DNA from 2 places in the Thermorhabdus hydrogeniformans genome. Region 1 is predicted to be linked to the other one. Evidence: riboswitches for the same ligand, from Rfam matches in the RefSeq annotation. Region 1 holds a riboswitch; the other holds the start of a gene.
What was found. A riboswitch is a leader RNA that binds a small molecule or an ion and turns the genes downstream of it on or off. The one in region 1 is predicted to bind lysine.

Region 1 (7,817 bases):
GGAAAGCAAAAGATGCAGTTCAGCGTGTTGTTTTACATGAGACTGAACGAATATGACGCATTTGTCCGGGTCAAGGCCACAGCTTATCCAGTCGATGACCATCTCTCTTATGTTATTTTTAATGTTTGCGGTGTCTTCATATCCTGTGGTCAGGGCGTGCCAGTCCACCACCGCAAAATAGCACTCACATTCATCCTGCAGCTTTACCCAATTTGTCAGAGCGCCCATCATATTCCCCATGTGCAGGCGCCCCGTGGGCCTCATTCCGCTAAAAACTCTATGTCCTTTCATTTGTAAAACTCCTCCCTGCCAATCATTATAATCTCAATAAAATTATATTCGTCAAATTATCCAGGCCGGTATATACCACAGAAATTAAAGGTTCCAGAACCCCGTCTAAAAAGCCGAAATAGGCCAGAGCGATTAATATGATTGGGCCATAGGCTTCCAGCTGGGAAAACATATATGCCTGCCTGCCGGGTAAAAAGCCCATCAGGATTTTCGACCCGTCCAGCGGCGGGATGGGGATCAAGTTAAAAACCGCCAGCGTCAGGTTGTAAAGAAAAAGGAGGTATATAAAACTTTCCAGTAAGCCGCTTATGAAAAGATTTGATTTTAATAAAGCCAATGTAATAAACGCCAGCAAAAGATTGGAAAGGGGGCCCGCCAGTGAAACCAGCATGATGCCCTGTCGTGGATTTTTGTAATAAGTCGGGTTCACCTGGACCGGCTTTGCCCATCCGAACTTAAAAATCCAGAGCATTAGCAGGCCCACCGGGTCCAGATGAACCAGTGGATTTAACGACAATCTGCCGCTCCACGCCGGCGTCGGGTCCCCCAGAGCATCGGAAACTTTGGCATGGGCAAACTCATGGAATGTAATGGCTATTAACAGGGCCGGTATTCTCAACAACATCTCCGGGCCGAAAAAATTCATGTAATTCTCCCTTTCTTTGGCTTAATTTTAATATATCCTTATAGCATTATAACATTTATATCAAAACGAAAAAAGTGCGCATCTTACGCACTTTTAATTTATATATGAAAGCGCCATGGAGATATTGCTCTACAGGGCAAAAGAAACAGCTTTTTTTGAAGGCGCGAATACCTCGTTGCGCAGCAGGTCTTCATAGGTTTCCCTCTTGACCATCAGGTGTGCCTTTCCCTCCCTGACAAACACCACGGCTGGCCTCGGGAGCCGGTTGTAGTTGCTGGACATGGTATAATGATAAGCGCCTGTACAAAATACTGCCAGAATATCCCCGGGGGCTACCTTGGGTAAAGCCACATCCCAGATCAGCATGTCTCCCGACTCACAGCATTTACCCGCAACAGACACCTTTTCCTGAGGAGCAAGCCCCGCCTTGTTTGCCAGTATGGCGCTGTATTTTGCGCCGTAAAGTGCCGGTCTGATGTTGTCGCTCATGCCGCCGTCGACGCTGACGTATTTTCGTATACCTGGGATGTTTTTTATGGAACCCACTGTATAAAGAGTGGTCCCGGCCGGTCCGACAATAGCCCTGCCAGGTTCAATTAAAATCCTCGGCACGGGCATATTTACCCTTTCCGCCCATAATTTAACGGATTCAACCAGTGTCGATAGATAAGTTTCCACCGGCAAAGGCCTGTCTTCATCGATATATTTTATACCAAAACCTCCGCCAAAATCAATTTCACCGGCTTTGTAACCGTACCTGTCATAAATATCCCTGGCGAATTTCATCATCACCTCGGCTGCCATCTGGAAGGGTTCCTTTTCAAAAATTTGAGAGCCTATATGGCAGTGAAATCCCATTAATTTTATACCCTTTATGCTTAAAGCGTTCTCTACGGCCATCATCGCATGACCGTTTTCCATACCAAAACCGAATTTTGAGTCCAGCTGCCCGGTCTTAATATAATCATGGGTATGGGCTTCGATGCCCGGCGTTATACGGAGCAAAACCCTGATCTTGGCATGATGTTTTTTCAGCAGATCCTTTAATATCTCCAGTTCAAAGAAATTGTCAACTATCACCCTACCTACTCCGTACTCGATGGCCATGTTCAGCTCATCACAGGACTTGTTGTTGCCGTGAAAATAAATTTTTTCCGCGGGAAAACCTGCTTTTATAGCCGTGTAAAGCTCTCCTCCAGAAACTACATCCAGTGCGAGGCCTTCCTCCTCCAGAATCCTGCACATCCCCATGGTTAGAAAGGCTTTTCCCGCATATATCACTTCGCTGTTTTCGTGCAGTTTTGATAATGTGTCTTTATATTGACGGCAGTTCTGGCGGATAAGATCCTCATCCATTACATATAATGGGGTGCCGAATTCCCTGGCCAGAGCCACTGCGTCGCACCCGCCGATTTCCAGATGGTTTGCCTCATTAATTCTGGCGGTGCCGTAAAACATCATTTTATCTCCTTTCGTAAATCTTTATAGTAGACATAAAAAAACAACCGCAGATATTTGCCGGTTGTGAACAAAAAAGACAACCCAGATATTTGCCGGTTGTCTTTAACTCTAGGCAAATACCTCCTCTCTTCCCCTAACTGAAGTAGCGCTCCACCAAAAAACCGGGAATTTTTTGGTGACAGTTCCATACCTCTTCGATATGGACCCAGCACGGTTTTCCGGGTAAAAACCGCACTTCGGCGGCGACCCCTTTCCCTTGGCATTATCGGCTCCCGGCCTCCGCAAAGGTACTCTTGATGCGCCGCAACCTCTACCCCAACTCTTACGAGATGAGGTATAAATATTCAGTTTAAAACAATATAACACAAGAAATCCTACATTGTCAAGAAAAAAAATTTAAACGGCCAGGGAAGACGACCACCTTCCGCATTTATCTCCCCAGCGGGCCAGGAGCCTATTGTCTGAGAAAATCTGCACCACTTCGCATAAGTTTGGGCACCCTTTGCACTCAAAACTGCCGACATGGTAATTTCGAAAAGCCACATCAAATCCCATAAAATTCGTTTTTTTATTTTCTTGCTGAGCCATGTGCCTTGCGGCAAGGATGGCCGCTCCCACGGCCCCCATGACGTCGTAATTTTTTGGGACCGTTATTTCCATTCCCAGTTCATTTTCAAACGCTTTTTTTATTCCCACATTTGCCGCCACTCCGCCCTGAAAGAGCACGGGAGGTTTTATCTCCTTCCCCTTGGCAACATTCGCCAGATAATTTCTCACCAGCGCCTGGCAGAGGCCCCAGATGATATCCTCGACTTTATGCCCAATTTGCTGCTTATGTATCATATCCGACTCTGCAAAAACGGCGCACCGCCCTGCTATTCTGGTGGGGATCTTAGATTGAAGCGCTTTTTGCCCGAATTCTTCAATGGGTATGCCCAGCCTTTGAGCCTGCCTGTCCAAAAAGGAGCCGGTTCCGGCCGCACATACAGTGTTCATGGCAAAATCCACCACGATCCCGTCTCTTATGATTATTATCTTCGAATCCTGTCCACCAATTTCCAAAATGGTGCTGGCACAGGGCACCTGAGATAGAGCCGCCACTGCGTGAGACGTGATTTCGTTTTTAACAATATCCGCCCCCACCAGGATTGATGCCAGTTGTCTTCCGCTGCCTGTAGCCCCCACGGCAAAAACTTCAATTTCATTTTTATACTTTTTCTGAAGCATTGAAAGGCCTTCTTTTATTGCGTCTATAGGCCTGCCCGCCGTCCTCAAATAAAGTTTTTCCACGAGTTTGTTCTGTTCGTCGAGCAAGACTAAATTGGTGCTGACCGAGCCCACATCAATTCCCAGCGAACATCTTGTCATGGATATCCACCTCCGATCTGTGTCTTATCATGTCCACAAAAGCTTCAAGGCGTGTTCTAAAACCGGCTTCCGCCGAATGTTCATCCAAAACCAGAGTCATTACAGGGATTGAGTATTTTCTGCTTACATTCGGTAGAACGCTTTTTGCCACAATTTCTGGCATGCACGTAAAAGGCAGCAACTGGATAACGCCTTCAAAACCTTCCCTTGAAAATCTGACAACCTCGGCTACCGTTTCCCGGCCGTGACCTCCCACAAAGCAGTTTATATATGGACTGGCAAGTTTCAGGATTTCAGCGTGCTCCTTTGGTTTTAAAAATGAGGGAAAGATATTTTCTCGGAACCAATCGGTAATATAAATACTCCTCCGAACTTCCACCCCCAGTTCACCCAGCTGTTTTTCAATATACAGATTTACAAAAGGTTCTAAAACAGTATATATTTCTCCCGCCAGCCCTATTTTGACCGGGATTCTACTGCCATCTACTTTTATGCTCAAAAACATCTCCTGTATTTCACGCTTCACATCTCCCATTTCGGCTTCGTTCCTCGCCTTTTCTATCAGCTTCATCGCCTCGTCATACTTTCTTTCGGTATCCCCTTTGTTCAGTTCCAGCGGTCTTGTTTTGCTGGCCATTCGATCCAGCTCATCCAGGAGGATGGCTTTTTGCCACGCCAACTTCCCCGCATTCACAATCTCTTTAAAGGTGCGGTTTTTCTTATTGACTATGCGGCCCAGCTTTTGAATCAACTCTAATAAATGACCCCTCGGTGGCTCAAGGACCACCATGTCAAAATGAAACCCCAAATCTTTTAAAATTTCTCTCTGAACCTGGGCATAGTATCCAAACCTGCATGGCCCTGAACCTCCCGCCATAACTATGACATCAGCACCCTTTTCCAAAGATTCAATAAAATTCCCTATGTTTATTTTCAGAGGGAGGCAGGCAAATTCCGGCGAGTGTTTGACCCCGAGCTCCAGTGTTCTTTTATTACAAATCGGTGGCACTATAACTTCAACACCCAGCTGCTCGAAAAAAGTTTTTATGGGTATATAAATATTACCCATATGCGGAAAGGTTATTTTCACCGTCTTTTCTCCCTTCTAAGATATCCAAAAACGCCTCGAGCCTTGTATTAAAACCGGCTTCTCCAGCATGCTCATCAAGGTTTAAATAAAGAAAAGGCATTTTATACTTCCGTATAACCATGCGCTCCAGAAGTTCGCCCACCAGGGAATCGGGGCCGCAACCGAAGGAGGCCACATGTATAATGCCGTCTATTTCTTCCTCTTCCAGATGACAATATGCGCAACCTATTATGTTCCTGCCAAGAGTCCAGAACATGTCCTTGGGCAGGTTTGCCGCTCCCCGGAGGATTTTCCTTAAAGGCACCATTTCTGGTGTTATTACTTTTACACTGTTCTGACTCAATTTTGAAATCAAATTCATGTTAATAAAGCTGTCATAGAGATTATATGGGTGTCCCAGCAGGAGAACCGCATATTTGAAGTCGTTAACGCGGTTAATTCCGTTTTTTAGATCATAATTGTTTAATATATTGTTTAAAGCCTCTTGTGCATCTACGCTAAATCTTTTCGCATGGTTTTTATAAGCTTTCCAGGCTTTAATATACGCTGCGATGATATTCAGTTTATTTTTATTTAGAATTCTGCCGATCTGAAAAAAATGTTCGTACATACCGCTTTTCCTTTTGTATAAATCAAGTTTCGTATCTATCATTAGCGGCAAATCTGGAATGTTGCTTTTAATCATGTCCGGAAGCCCTAAAAACTTGGGGCAGATATATTTTTTCGGCTCTACGCTTACAATTCTCGGCACATATAAGGCGTCAACCTTTCCCAGTAGTTCTTTGACATGCCCGTGAAAAAGTTTCACCGGCAGGCAGGCGTCATCCACCGTCAATTCAACGCCGTCTTTTAAAATTTTTTTGTTTGTGGGACCGGAAAGCACCACCTCATGCCCCAAATTTTCAAAGAAGGTTTTCCAGAGGGGATAATAATTGTAAAAAAGCAAAGCTCTGGGTATCCCTATTTTCATAATCACACCTCTATTACCATTTCTTTACCTATTTATTTCCATTTTTTCATTTTTTATATCTTTCCCGGTTTTGAATTTCAGGTATGGGCTTTCTAAAGATCACTGTCGACAGGGCCTTTCTATCCAGTGGAATTAGAGGCCACATGTAAGAATTATTATCTACGGATCTGGTGGTAAAAAGTACGGCCAAAGTCAAAATTACACCCGCCATAAAACCCGGCGCTGAAAAAATCCCTGTTAGTATCAGTATTAAAAGCCTGAAAAGCCTCACTGCGAGAGCAAACTCTATGCTGGGTGTGGCAAAGGTTCCTATCGCGGTTATTGCAATGTATAAAATTGTTTCCGATGAGAAAAGGCCAATTTCTACCGCAAACTGCCCCAGCATAATGGCTCCAAGTAAACCCAGGGATGTCGCCAGGGCGTTGGGAGTGTGTATTAGCGCTATTCTTATTAAGTCAAGCCCAATCTCCAGGATCAGAAACTGGCCAAATAGAGGTACCGGGGTGTCCTTCCTGGGCCCGATAAACTTAAGCCACGAAGGCAACAATGCTCTGCTGTAGACCAGTACCAGCCATAGTGGGGGCAGTATCCAGGACAGTATTATCCCCAGTATCCTTACCCAGCGAATATAAGTTCCCACTATGGGGTTCTGGTAATAGTCCTCGGCGTGCTGGATAAAGTTAAAAATATTGGCCGGTAGGATCATTACGCTGGGGGATGTATCCACCATAACAGCAATGTAGCCTTCCAACAGATGAGCTGCCACCACATCGGGTCTTTCGGTGAACCGGACTTTAGGAAAAGGATTCCAGTTTTTTCCTACAATAAATTCCTCAAGACTTTTTTCGGCCATCACCAGATCATCGGTCTTAATGCCCTTAATTTTGGCCTTGATTCTCTCCACCAGCTCAGGATCAGCCTTGTCTCTTAAATATGAAACCACCACGTCGGTTTTTGTCCTCAGACCAACTTTCAGGATTTCGTTGCGCAGCGAGGGGTCTTTCAACCTTCGCCTAATCAGGGCTGTGTTAAAAACCACCGTTTCAACCAGGCCGTCTCTGGGACCCCTGGTAACCCTTTCAAGATCGGGCTCCTCGGGATTCCTGGCGGGGTATTGTCTGGCATCGATGATAATGGCTTCCTTTAGGCCGTCTATGAGCAAGGCCACCGGGCCGGCCAGTACGTTGTCTATAACCTCTTCAATGGTTGACACCGCTTCTACTTCGATATAACTGATTTTTGATTTTATCAGGTTTTCCACGGTTTCCGGAAAAAAATCCTCTTTCTTTACTCTCAATAGCGTCTCCAGAATTCTCAATATAACCTGATCTTTAACAAAACCGTCGATAAAGACCAGAGCCGCACTTCTTTCGGCTATTTTTAACGGCCTGGATATAATGTCAAAACTTTCGCCTATCCCAAGCTTTTCCGACAGAAAATCCAGGTTTTCATTCAGCTGTCTTTTTATTTCCATCGATTCACTTCCCGGCAAGAAAATATAGAAATACAAGCATTCTAAATACTGCCAGCTTTATCATTATAACCGGCCATGGTTTTCGGAAACCGGCAAGGGGGTTTATCAGATCGAGCCACGGGATTTCTTTGGGCCCGGCAAGCCCCAAACCAATCGTCAGCAAAAATAGAGGACCTAAAATAGTCAAAAAGCTTTTTCCACCGGGCCAGGTAATGGAAGAAAAAATACCCCCGGCAATAACTTCTGTTATTCGTGATTGAAGAACCAGAGAAATACACACGGAAAACAACAAGTCGGCACAGGAAATTAAAAATACTATATTCCAGTACCTTGGGCTTATAATTAATATGGTTAGAAGGATACCTATAATATCAATCAACATTTTTTTCTCCTACTTGGATTTGGGATTGAAAACAACCGCCATTAAATATCCGAATACTACCGCAGCCGTTATCCCGGCTGCGGCGGACCTCAATGCGCCGGTGAATATACCCCAAAAGCCGTATTTATCTACATC
Region 2 (7,817 bases), on a different contig from region 1:
GGAGTTTTCCATAAAAACATCTATGTGAGGTATAAGGTTAAAAGCTATCCGGTGCGGAAAAACCTTTGGCGGCATCATGTCACCGGCCAGCACCGCACCGGTCTGTTCTATCAGCTCGTCCATCGCTTCCTGGCCCGCGCCGGATACGGCCTGATAAGTCGAAACAATCACCCGCTTAATCCTCGCGGCATCGTGGAGCGGCTTTAAAGCCACCACCATCTGAATGGTGGAACAGTTGGGGTTGGCGATGATGCCCCGGTGCCACCTGACGTCGTCGGGGTTTACTTCCGGCACCACCAGCGGCACCTGGGGATCCAGGCGGAAATTGCTGCTGTTGTCGATGACCACGGCGCCGCGCTTTACGGCTTCGCCTGCGAATTTTAAACTGGCCTCTCCTCCGGCAAACAGCGCGAGGTCCACGCCGTTAAAGGATTCCGGGGTTGTTTCTTCGATTTCGTATTCCCTGTCACCGAATTTTATCTTTTTCCCGGCCGAGCGCCTGGTGGCCAGCAATTTTAAATTTCCTACGGGGAACCGGCGCTCTTTGAGCACTTCCAGGATGGTATTCCCCACAGCGCCCACCCCGACTACAGCTACGTTCAATTTCTTCATTTCTCATATCCCTCCAGAAGTTGTTGCATCAATTTATTTTATTATAAATACCTGAAAAAGGTGCTTGCCAAAAGACCGTCAGAACTCCATCAAGTTTTCCAGCCCGATAACCACCCCTTGAAGCTCCCGGACTTTCCTTACGGCCAGGAGAACACCGGGTACAAACGACACCCGGCTGGTGGAATCGTGCCTTATGCTCAATATCTGACCCAATCCGCCGAATATCACTTCCTGGTGGGCTATCAGCCCCGGAAGCCTGACGCTGTGGATTCTTACGCCATTCAGGCTTCCTCCGCGGACGTTGGGTAATTTCTCCAGCTCGGGCCTTTTGGCCTCTTCCACATGCCCCCGTTCGCGGTTAATTAGTTCCGCCGTCATCAGTGAAGTCCCCGATGGGGCGTCGAGTTTGCCGTCATGGTGAAGTTCGATGATCTCAACATCCGGGAAGTACCTGGCGGCCATTCTGGCCATCAGCATCATTAAAACCGCGCCAATGGCAAAATTGGGCGCCAGGAAAGCACCGGTACGGTTTTGCTCACACCAGGCCCGCAGTTTTTCAATATCCGACGGAGCCAGTCCGGTGGTACCTATAACAGGCCTCACTCCGTTGAAAACGGCCACCCGCGCGTTTTCCAGGGCAGCCTGGCTGTTGGTGAAATCTACCATTACCTCGGCATCGGTTCTTTTGATAACCTGTTCCAGGTCTTTTTCCACAATTATTCCTGTTTGTTTTTTCCCCACCAGTTCTCCCAGGTCTTGCCCCGTGCCCGCCACGTCTACGGCGCCCACCAGTTCCATATCCTCCTGTTCCAGAATGGCGGAAGAAATTTCCCTCCCGACCCTCCCGGCCGCGCCTGTCACGATGACTTTAATTTTACCCGCAACCATGACACTCATCCTTTCCAAGTTTTTTATATATTTATATGCAGACCGGTAAACAAACAGCAGCCCATTTTCCGCGATCAGGCGATTTTGTTCCGAATAAAAAATCATAAAATTAAAACGATTATGGCACCAGAGCTCATAACCGTTTTACACAAATTAAAAAAATTCCCACGGTTGTGAGATAGCGCTCCACCAAATAACACTCTGGTGACAGTGCCGCACCTCTTAAATGCGACCCCAGCCCGGGAACGCGGGAATTCCCGGACTTCGGCGAACGCCCCTTTCCCGCCGGATCATCGCCCCCAACTCACCGGCGGTACTCTTGGCTATCGCAACCTCTACCTCACCCCTCTGCCGACAGGGGTATTAATTTTTATTATATTATCATTAACTTCCATGCCATGTCAAGCTTTTTCTCGGCTCTTTTTTTTAATATTGCAATGATTTTCTTATTTGTTGACACAACCGACAGCTTTTTTATATAATAATATCAGTAAAATTGCAGCAACCCTCTCGAGGTGCCCCCTTGGGGGAGAATAGGGAAGACCGGTGAAAGTCCGGCGCGGTCCCGCCACTGTAAAGGGGAGCGGCTTAATGTATCCACTGGGAAACCGGGAAGGATTAAGCGGCTGTGAACCTGAGCCAGGAGACCTGCCTTGAGAGGTTTTGATTCCGGGGATGATGGTAAAGTCCGCGGTCTAATGCATGTTAGACTGCGGGCTTTTTCATTTGTGTTAAAAACAATAAATACAGGAGGGTTCAGGATCATGCAAAAAACAAAAAATCTGGTTTTGACGGGAATGTTTATTGCCCTAAGCGCCGCGGGGGCCGCCATCAAGTTGCCAAGCCCCACGGGGACGGTTGCCTTCGATTCGGCCCCGGGGTTTCTGGCCGCCCTTTTTCTGGGCCCCGGATACGGTGCAGTCACCGCCGCCCTGGGGCACCTTTTTACCGGTTTTTTAGCCGGATTTCCCTTGACCCTGCCCCTGCACTTGATTATTGCCCTGGAGATGGCCGTTTTCGCCTGGGTGTACGGCCGGCTCAAAAGATTCAGCCTTCCACTGGCGGTGGTCGCAGCCACGCTTCTAAACGGGATAGTGGCGCCGGCCAGTTTTATCCCGCTGCCGCAGTTTGGCTTTGGTTTTTTTGCCGCCATGGTTATTCCGCTGCTCTCGGCTTCTTTTGCCAACGTGGCCTTGGCCGCCCTGGTTTACAGGGCCGTGGCGGCGGTTTTCAAACCGGATGAAGCATCTCTGTCAAATAGATAGATGTGAAACCACTTTCTACGCAAAGATAAAACCATAGATTACACTGGAGGGGAAAAAGTTGGCAGAAAACAAAATCCTGCCCTCAAACCGGGATGTGTGCATTGTAGATATTCCGGGGGACTTCTATCTCACGATAGCATGCGATTCCGCGGGGGGGATTGGTGAGAAGCGGAGGGATGTGGTGAAGGTACCGGCATCCGTGGTGGGGAGGTTCACCTGCCGGGTGGCCCTGATGGAAACCCTGGCCGTTGGGGCCGCCCCAAAGGCGGTGGCGGCCGCCGTATGCTGCGAGCCGTCACCCACCGGGGAAAAAATCTTGGCGGGAATCAGGGAGGAATTGTGCGAAGCCGGCCTGGACCTGCCCGTGGTCATCAGCACAGAAAAAAACATCCTCACCTGTCAGACAGGCCTCGGCGTCACGGTAACCGGAATAGCAAAAAAAAGCGACCTGCGCGTGAACAGAACGCGGGCCGGAGACAGGCTTTACTGTGTCGGGATGCCCAGGGTGGGAGACGAGGTAAAATTAAACGACTCCCGGATCGCCGACACAAATCTGGTAAGAAAGCTTTCCCAGATTCCATGCATACATGACATAATTCCCGTTGGTTCCAAAGGCATAAAAGGCGAAGCGGAGCTCCTGGTGTCACATCTGGGTCTTTCACTGACCTGGCAGGATAATGTGCCGCTGGACATAAAAAAATCCGCCGGCCCGGCCACATGCGTCCTGGTTACCAGCTCCGAGGATTTAAAACTTACGTGTTCCCAGCCGGTATACTTATTGGGCGTCATTGATGTTTGAAGGCCATAAGCTCCCATCGGCCTGCACCCATCTACCTGCGGGTTTAAAACTGCTGTTACTGCTGCATTTCCATGGACTTTATCGCATCCTGGATATTCTTTTCCGCGATTTGAGCCTTGATTTTTATTAGGTTCGGGTCCTTTTCGGCAAGGGCCTGTTGGAATTCTTTCAATGAAAATTCCACCTTTCCGGCGGTATCCATATTTTTAAGCTGAGCCTTAACTATTTCCCAGCCGGCAAGAGCTTTGGCCATTGCCGACGACGCCTCGCTTTCCTCGTTGTTCAAAGCCCTGTACAGCGCGTTTCTTATATTGTAGAGGATATTTTTGGCTTCGGGGGGCGACTTGGTTTTGAACAGTTTTTCAAAGGAGACGGTTTTTTCGTAGAGGTCGTTAGCGGAAAGCAATCCCTGATATAAATCCTGCCGGGTAAGGGTCATGGTGAGCCGGTTGAGGTTGGCGCTGAAGGCGCCCACCATGTCGGGGGTGGCTCCGTTTTTCATGGCTTCGGGCTGGAAGCTGTTCCACTGAGAGTGTATCTGGGTGACGGCCTGTTCAAATTTGGCCCAGTCGGGTTCCGACTCCTGTCCCGCCTGCCCCTGCATGCCGCCCTGGCCGCTCTGCTGGCCACCCTCCTGACCCCCTCCCTGACCTTTGCCCTGAGATTGCCCGCCTTTCTGTCCGCCCTGCCCACCGCTTTGCCGGTCGCCCTGCTGCCCCTGACCCGCCTGCCCGGCTCCCCTCCCCTGAGACGTGGGAGAGGGGGCGGCCTTTTTCAAATACTCTTTTTCAAAATCCTTAACAAGCTTTTCCACATCTGCCTGGAGTTTTTGCAGGGCTTGAGACTCCTTCTTTTCGGAACCGGAACCTCTGGAAGGGGATTTTGCCGGCTTCCTTGAACATCCGCCGGTTACTGCAAAACTCGAAACTGCAAGCATCAACGCCAGCAGATATATGAAAAATATCCTTAAGGCTTTTTGACAGTTCATATAATCACCCCTGACGTTCACCTTAAGAATATTTTTCCCCTTCCATGCGTCTTTATCCGTTGACCCAGACCCTTTTATTTATTTACTTGAGGGCAAACATGAGCTCCCCTTCAGCCGCAAGTTCCCCATCCACGGTGGCCCTGGCCCTGCCTTTACCCACCGGGCCTTTGACTCTGGTAAGTTCCACCTCCAGAGTCAGGCAGTCACCGGGAACCACCTGCCTTTTAAATCTCATGCCGTCGATACCGGCAAAAAGGGCTATTTTACCCCTGTTTTCCTCAAGGCTCAGTATGGCGCAGGCACCTACCTGAGCCAGAGCTTCCACTATAAGGACACCGGGCATGACCGGCTTTCCCGGGAAATGTCCCTGAAAAAAAGCCTCCCCCGCCGAGACGTTTTTAATCCCCACCGCCCGTTTGCCTTTCTCCAGCTCCAGAATCCTGTCTACCAGCAAAAAGGGGTAACGGTGCGGTATTATTTTCTGAATTTCTTCAATACCGAGCAACACTCATCTTCCTCTCCATTTAAGTCTCTCAATTCCACAGCCTTCCCTTAATAACGACACCGGTGCCTATGGGCCTCGGGAAACCCAGCGACGGCCTGTTCACAATCCTGCCGCCGTAGTACATGGTGGCCGAAGCGCCGCCGTCCAGGGCCGCCGCCTGCCTCACCCCCATCCCGAGCAAAAAAGCGGACAGCCGCTGCAGGCTTACGCCCCTGCCCGGCCCGGTGCCTTCGACGGTTACAAAAATCACCCTGCCGTCCTCCGATAACCCGACGGCGCTGCGGGCCACCGGAATGGTCGTAAGCCCTATCCTTTTCTCCCACCGCTTTATCGTCACCTTCCCGTCTTTTATCATGTAAGGCCCCGTCTCAAAGGCGTTTTTCATATCTTCTGCCGAGACCCCCGGCGGATAATCCACCGCAACACCCGATTTTAACGGCACGTCTATTTTTATTTTTGGCAAAATAAGGTTTTTTAAAAAAGATTTTTCGCCGATATACAGAACTTTGCCGCCGGACGGTATTTCCGTAAAAGACCCTTTGACCACACCCCGCACTCTATTTTCGCTAATTATCACATTATACCCGAGGGGCTTTTGCCGGGTGGTGGAACCGTAACGGTGAGTATACAGAACAGCTTCCGTGGAACCGCCGGAACGGTTGAGGCCGTCTAAATAAAATCTTTCCCCGTTTATCTCCACGTAAGCCCTGGCCTTTACCGGCAAAAGCCTGGGCCTGCCCCGTCTGTCGATGAAAAACACCGGGTCTTCCCCCGTGGGCATGGTTATCCACTCGCCGTCTATGACCACCTGGCCCACAGGCTGGCCGTAAGAGTGGAAAAAACCCCCGTTTATCGCCGCAATGGCCCCTGACCTTTCAGCCATTTCTTCCAGGGTTTCAAAGCCAAAGACCTGGTCGAGGGAGAGCACGGGTTTAATGGTAAACTCGGGGCTGGCAGGGTCTATAGTAATTACGTAGGCCTTTTCCCGCCCGGAGCCGGCGGCGATTTCCATTTCTTCAAAGTTGAGAGCGTCCCCGGACACATATCCCCTGGTCATGAGGTTGGCCAGGAGTGCGGCCATCAAAAAAACGGTCTTTAATTTAATCACCCTCCCGCCAGCGCGTCTTTTATAAACGCCGAGGACGGACTTTTTTAAGCCCGCCCTCTTGAAAAAATTAAATTTAGATGTATTTTGACAGCTGCGTGTAAAGCTGGTCCGCCAGACCTATCCCGCCGCCCCTGGCCAGTTCCACGGACAGGGCTTCGTCGTGCATGGACTGGATTATGTCGTAGGATACTCCCTGCTCAAAAAAACCGTTACGGGGAACAGTATCCCTCATTTTCTTTAAGAGGTAGTTCATAAAAATGGCCTCGAATTCCCTGCAAACCTCTTTCAAGGCTTCCCTGGAATTCGCTGCGCCGCCCGGCCGCTGTGCCTCATAGGCAGCAAGTTTATACGCTCCGGGAATACCCGTATCGCGACTCAACATATCCATAATAATCCAGCGCTCCTCTACCTGCGGAGATTGTTGGCTTCACCCAGCATTTCGTCTGCGGTCTGGATGGCCTTGGTATTTATCTCGTAAGCCCTCTGGGCTGTTATGAGGTTAACCATTTCCTCCACCACCTGGACGTTGGACATCTCCAGGAATCCCTGCAGTATGGAGCCGTATCCCGGTTCGCTCGGATCCTGTTTCAGCTGGTATTCGCCTGAAGCCGCCGTCTGTTCGAAAAGGTTGTTTCCGGCGGCCAGCAGTCCTTCCGGGTTGAGGAACTTGACAATGCCCACCATGCCCAGCTCCTGAATGTTGCCGTTCTCGTCTTTGCCGGTGATGAGCCCGTCGCCCGATATGGTTATGTCGCTGTAACCTTCGGGTATGGTTATGTAATCTTCGTCGGCGCTGAGCACATAGTATCCCTCCGAAGTCACCAGGTTCCTGTCGGTGCCGTCAATGGCCACCTTGAAGGAGCCGTCCCGGGTGAAGGCCCTGGTGCCGTCAGGCCTTTCCACCATGAAAAACCCCTCGCCGTCTATGGCAAGGTCGAAGGTATTGCCCGTCTGCTGGAGATTGCCTTCGGTAAAGGTCCTGGCAGTGGCGGCCGGCCTCACGCCGTGCCCCACCTGGATTCCCACCGGGGTCCCCAGCCCCATCTGGTAGACGTCGGGCCTCCTCAGTGTTTCATAAAGAAGGTCTTTAAATTCCACGCGGCTTTTTTTAAAGCCGGAGGTGTTGACATTCGCCAGGTTGTTTGAAATGGTATCCACATTGAGCTGCTGCGCCAGCATGCCAGAACTGGCGCTCCAAAGCGCCCGCATCATAATACATCCCTCCTTGAATTTAGGACGCCGCCTCGGTCGTTCGGCGGCAGAGGGCCCCCGCGATGCGGTCCGGCCCTTTGAACATTATATTCGAGCAATGTCGTTTACGGCCTTGCCCAGGGTTTCGTCGGCGGCCTGAACCGCCTTCTGGTTGGCTTCATAAGCCCTGAAAGCCGTTATGAGGTCCACCATTTCGGATACGGAGTTGACGTTGGAGCCTTCCAGTGCGCCCTGGATGATCCGGGCCTGCGCCGGCAGCGGCTGAGCCGCGGAGACGTACAGGTTGTCCCCCTGCTTGGCCGGAGGCGCCTGCTGCGGAAAGGCCACCACCACAAGCCTTGCCACAAAGTTTCCGTCAGAAAATATCTCTCCCCGTTCGTTTATCGTAATATCACCGCTGCGGCCCAGTGCAATGGGGCCGTTTTCCCCCAGAACATAAT

Region 2: it holds a riboswitch for lysine, as region 1 does, so the genes downstream of both, dapB (4-hydroxy-tetrahydrodipicolinate reductase) here and lysA (diaminopimelate decarboxylase) in region 1, are expected to answer to the same signal.

Annotation. Positions count from the first base shown of each region.
Region 1 covers NZ_JBJYKD010000002.1:48,417-56,233, forward strand. The annotation lists gene trpS (tryptophan--tRNA ligase) at 1-291, opposite strand, end outside; gene ACKX14_RS01190 (site-2 protease family protein) at 317-937, opposite strand; gene lysA (diaminopimelate decarboxylase) at 1,067-2,395, opposite strand; lysine riboswitch at 2,534-2,719, opposite strand; gene ACKX14_RS01200 (acyl-CoA dehydratase activase) at 2,795-3,766, opposite strand; gene ACKX14_RS01205 (acyl-CoA dehydratase activase-related protein) at 3,741-4,856, opposite strand; gene ACKX14_RS01210 (acyl-CoA dehydratase activase-related protein) at 4,828-5,826, opposite strand; gene ACKX14_RS01215 (spore germination protein) at 5,873-7,300, opposite strand; gene ACKX14_RS01220 (hypothetical protein) at 7,305-7,682, opposite strand; gene spoVAE (stage V sporulation protein AE) at 7,692-7,817, opposite strand, start outside.
Region 2 covers NZ_JBJYKD010000026.1:3,380-11,196, forward strand. The annotation lists gene ACKX14_RS11920 (aspartate-semialdehyde dehydrogenase) at 1-612, opposite strand, end outside; gene dapB (4-hydroxy-tetrahydrodipicolinate reductase) at 691-1,500, opposite strand; lysine riboswitch at 1,672-1,846, opposite strand; cobalamin riboswitch at 1,997-2,170, shown strand; gene ACKX14_RS11930 (ECF transporter S component) at 2,265-2,765, shown strand; gene ACKX14_RS11935 (alpha-ribazole kinase) at 2,824-3,564, shown strand; gene ACKX14_RS11940 (hypothetical protein) at 3,620-4,552, opposite strand; gene fabZ (3-hydroxyacyl-ACP dehydratase FabZ) at 4,635-5,057, opposite strand; gene ACKX14_RS11950 (phosphodiester glycosidase family protein) at 5,086-6,165, opposite strand; gene ACKX14_RS11955 (rod-binding protein) at 6,239-6,553, opposite strand; gene flgG (flagellar basal-body rod protein FlgG) at 6,571-7,377, opposite strand; gene flgF (flagellar basal-body rod protein FlgF) at 7,462-7,817, opposite strand, start outside.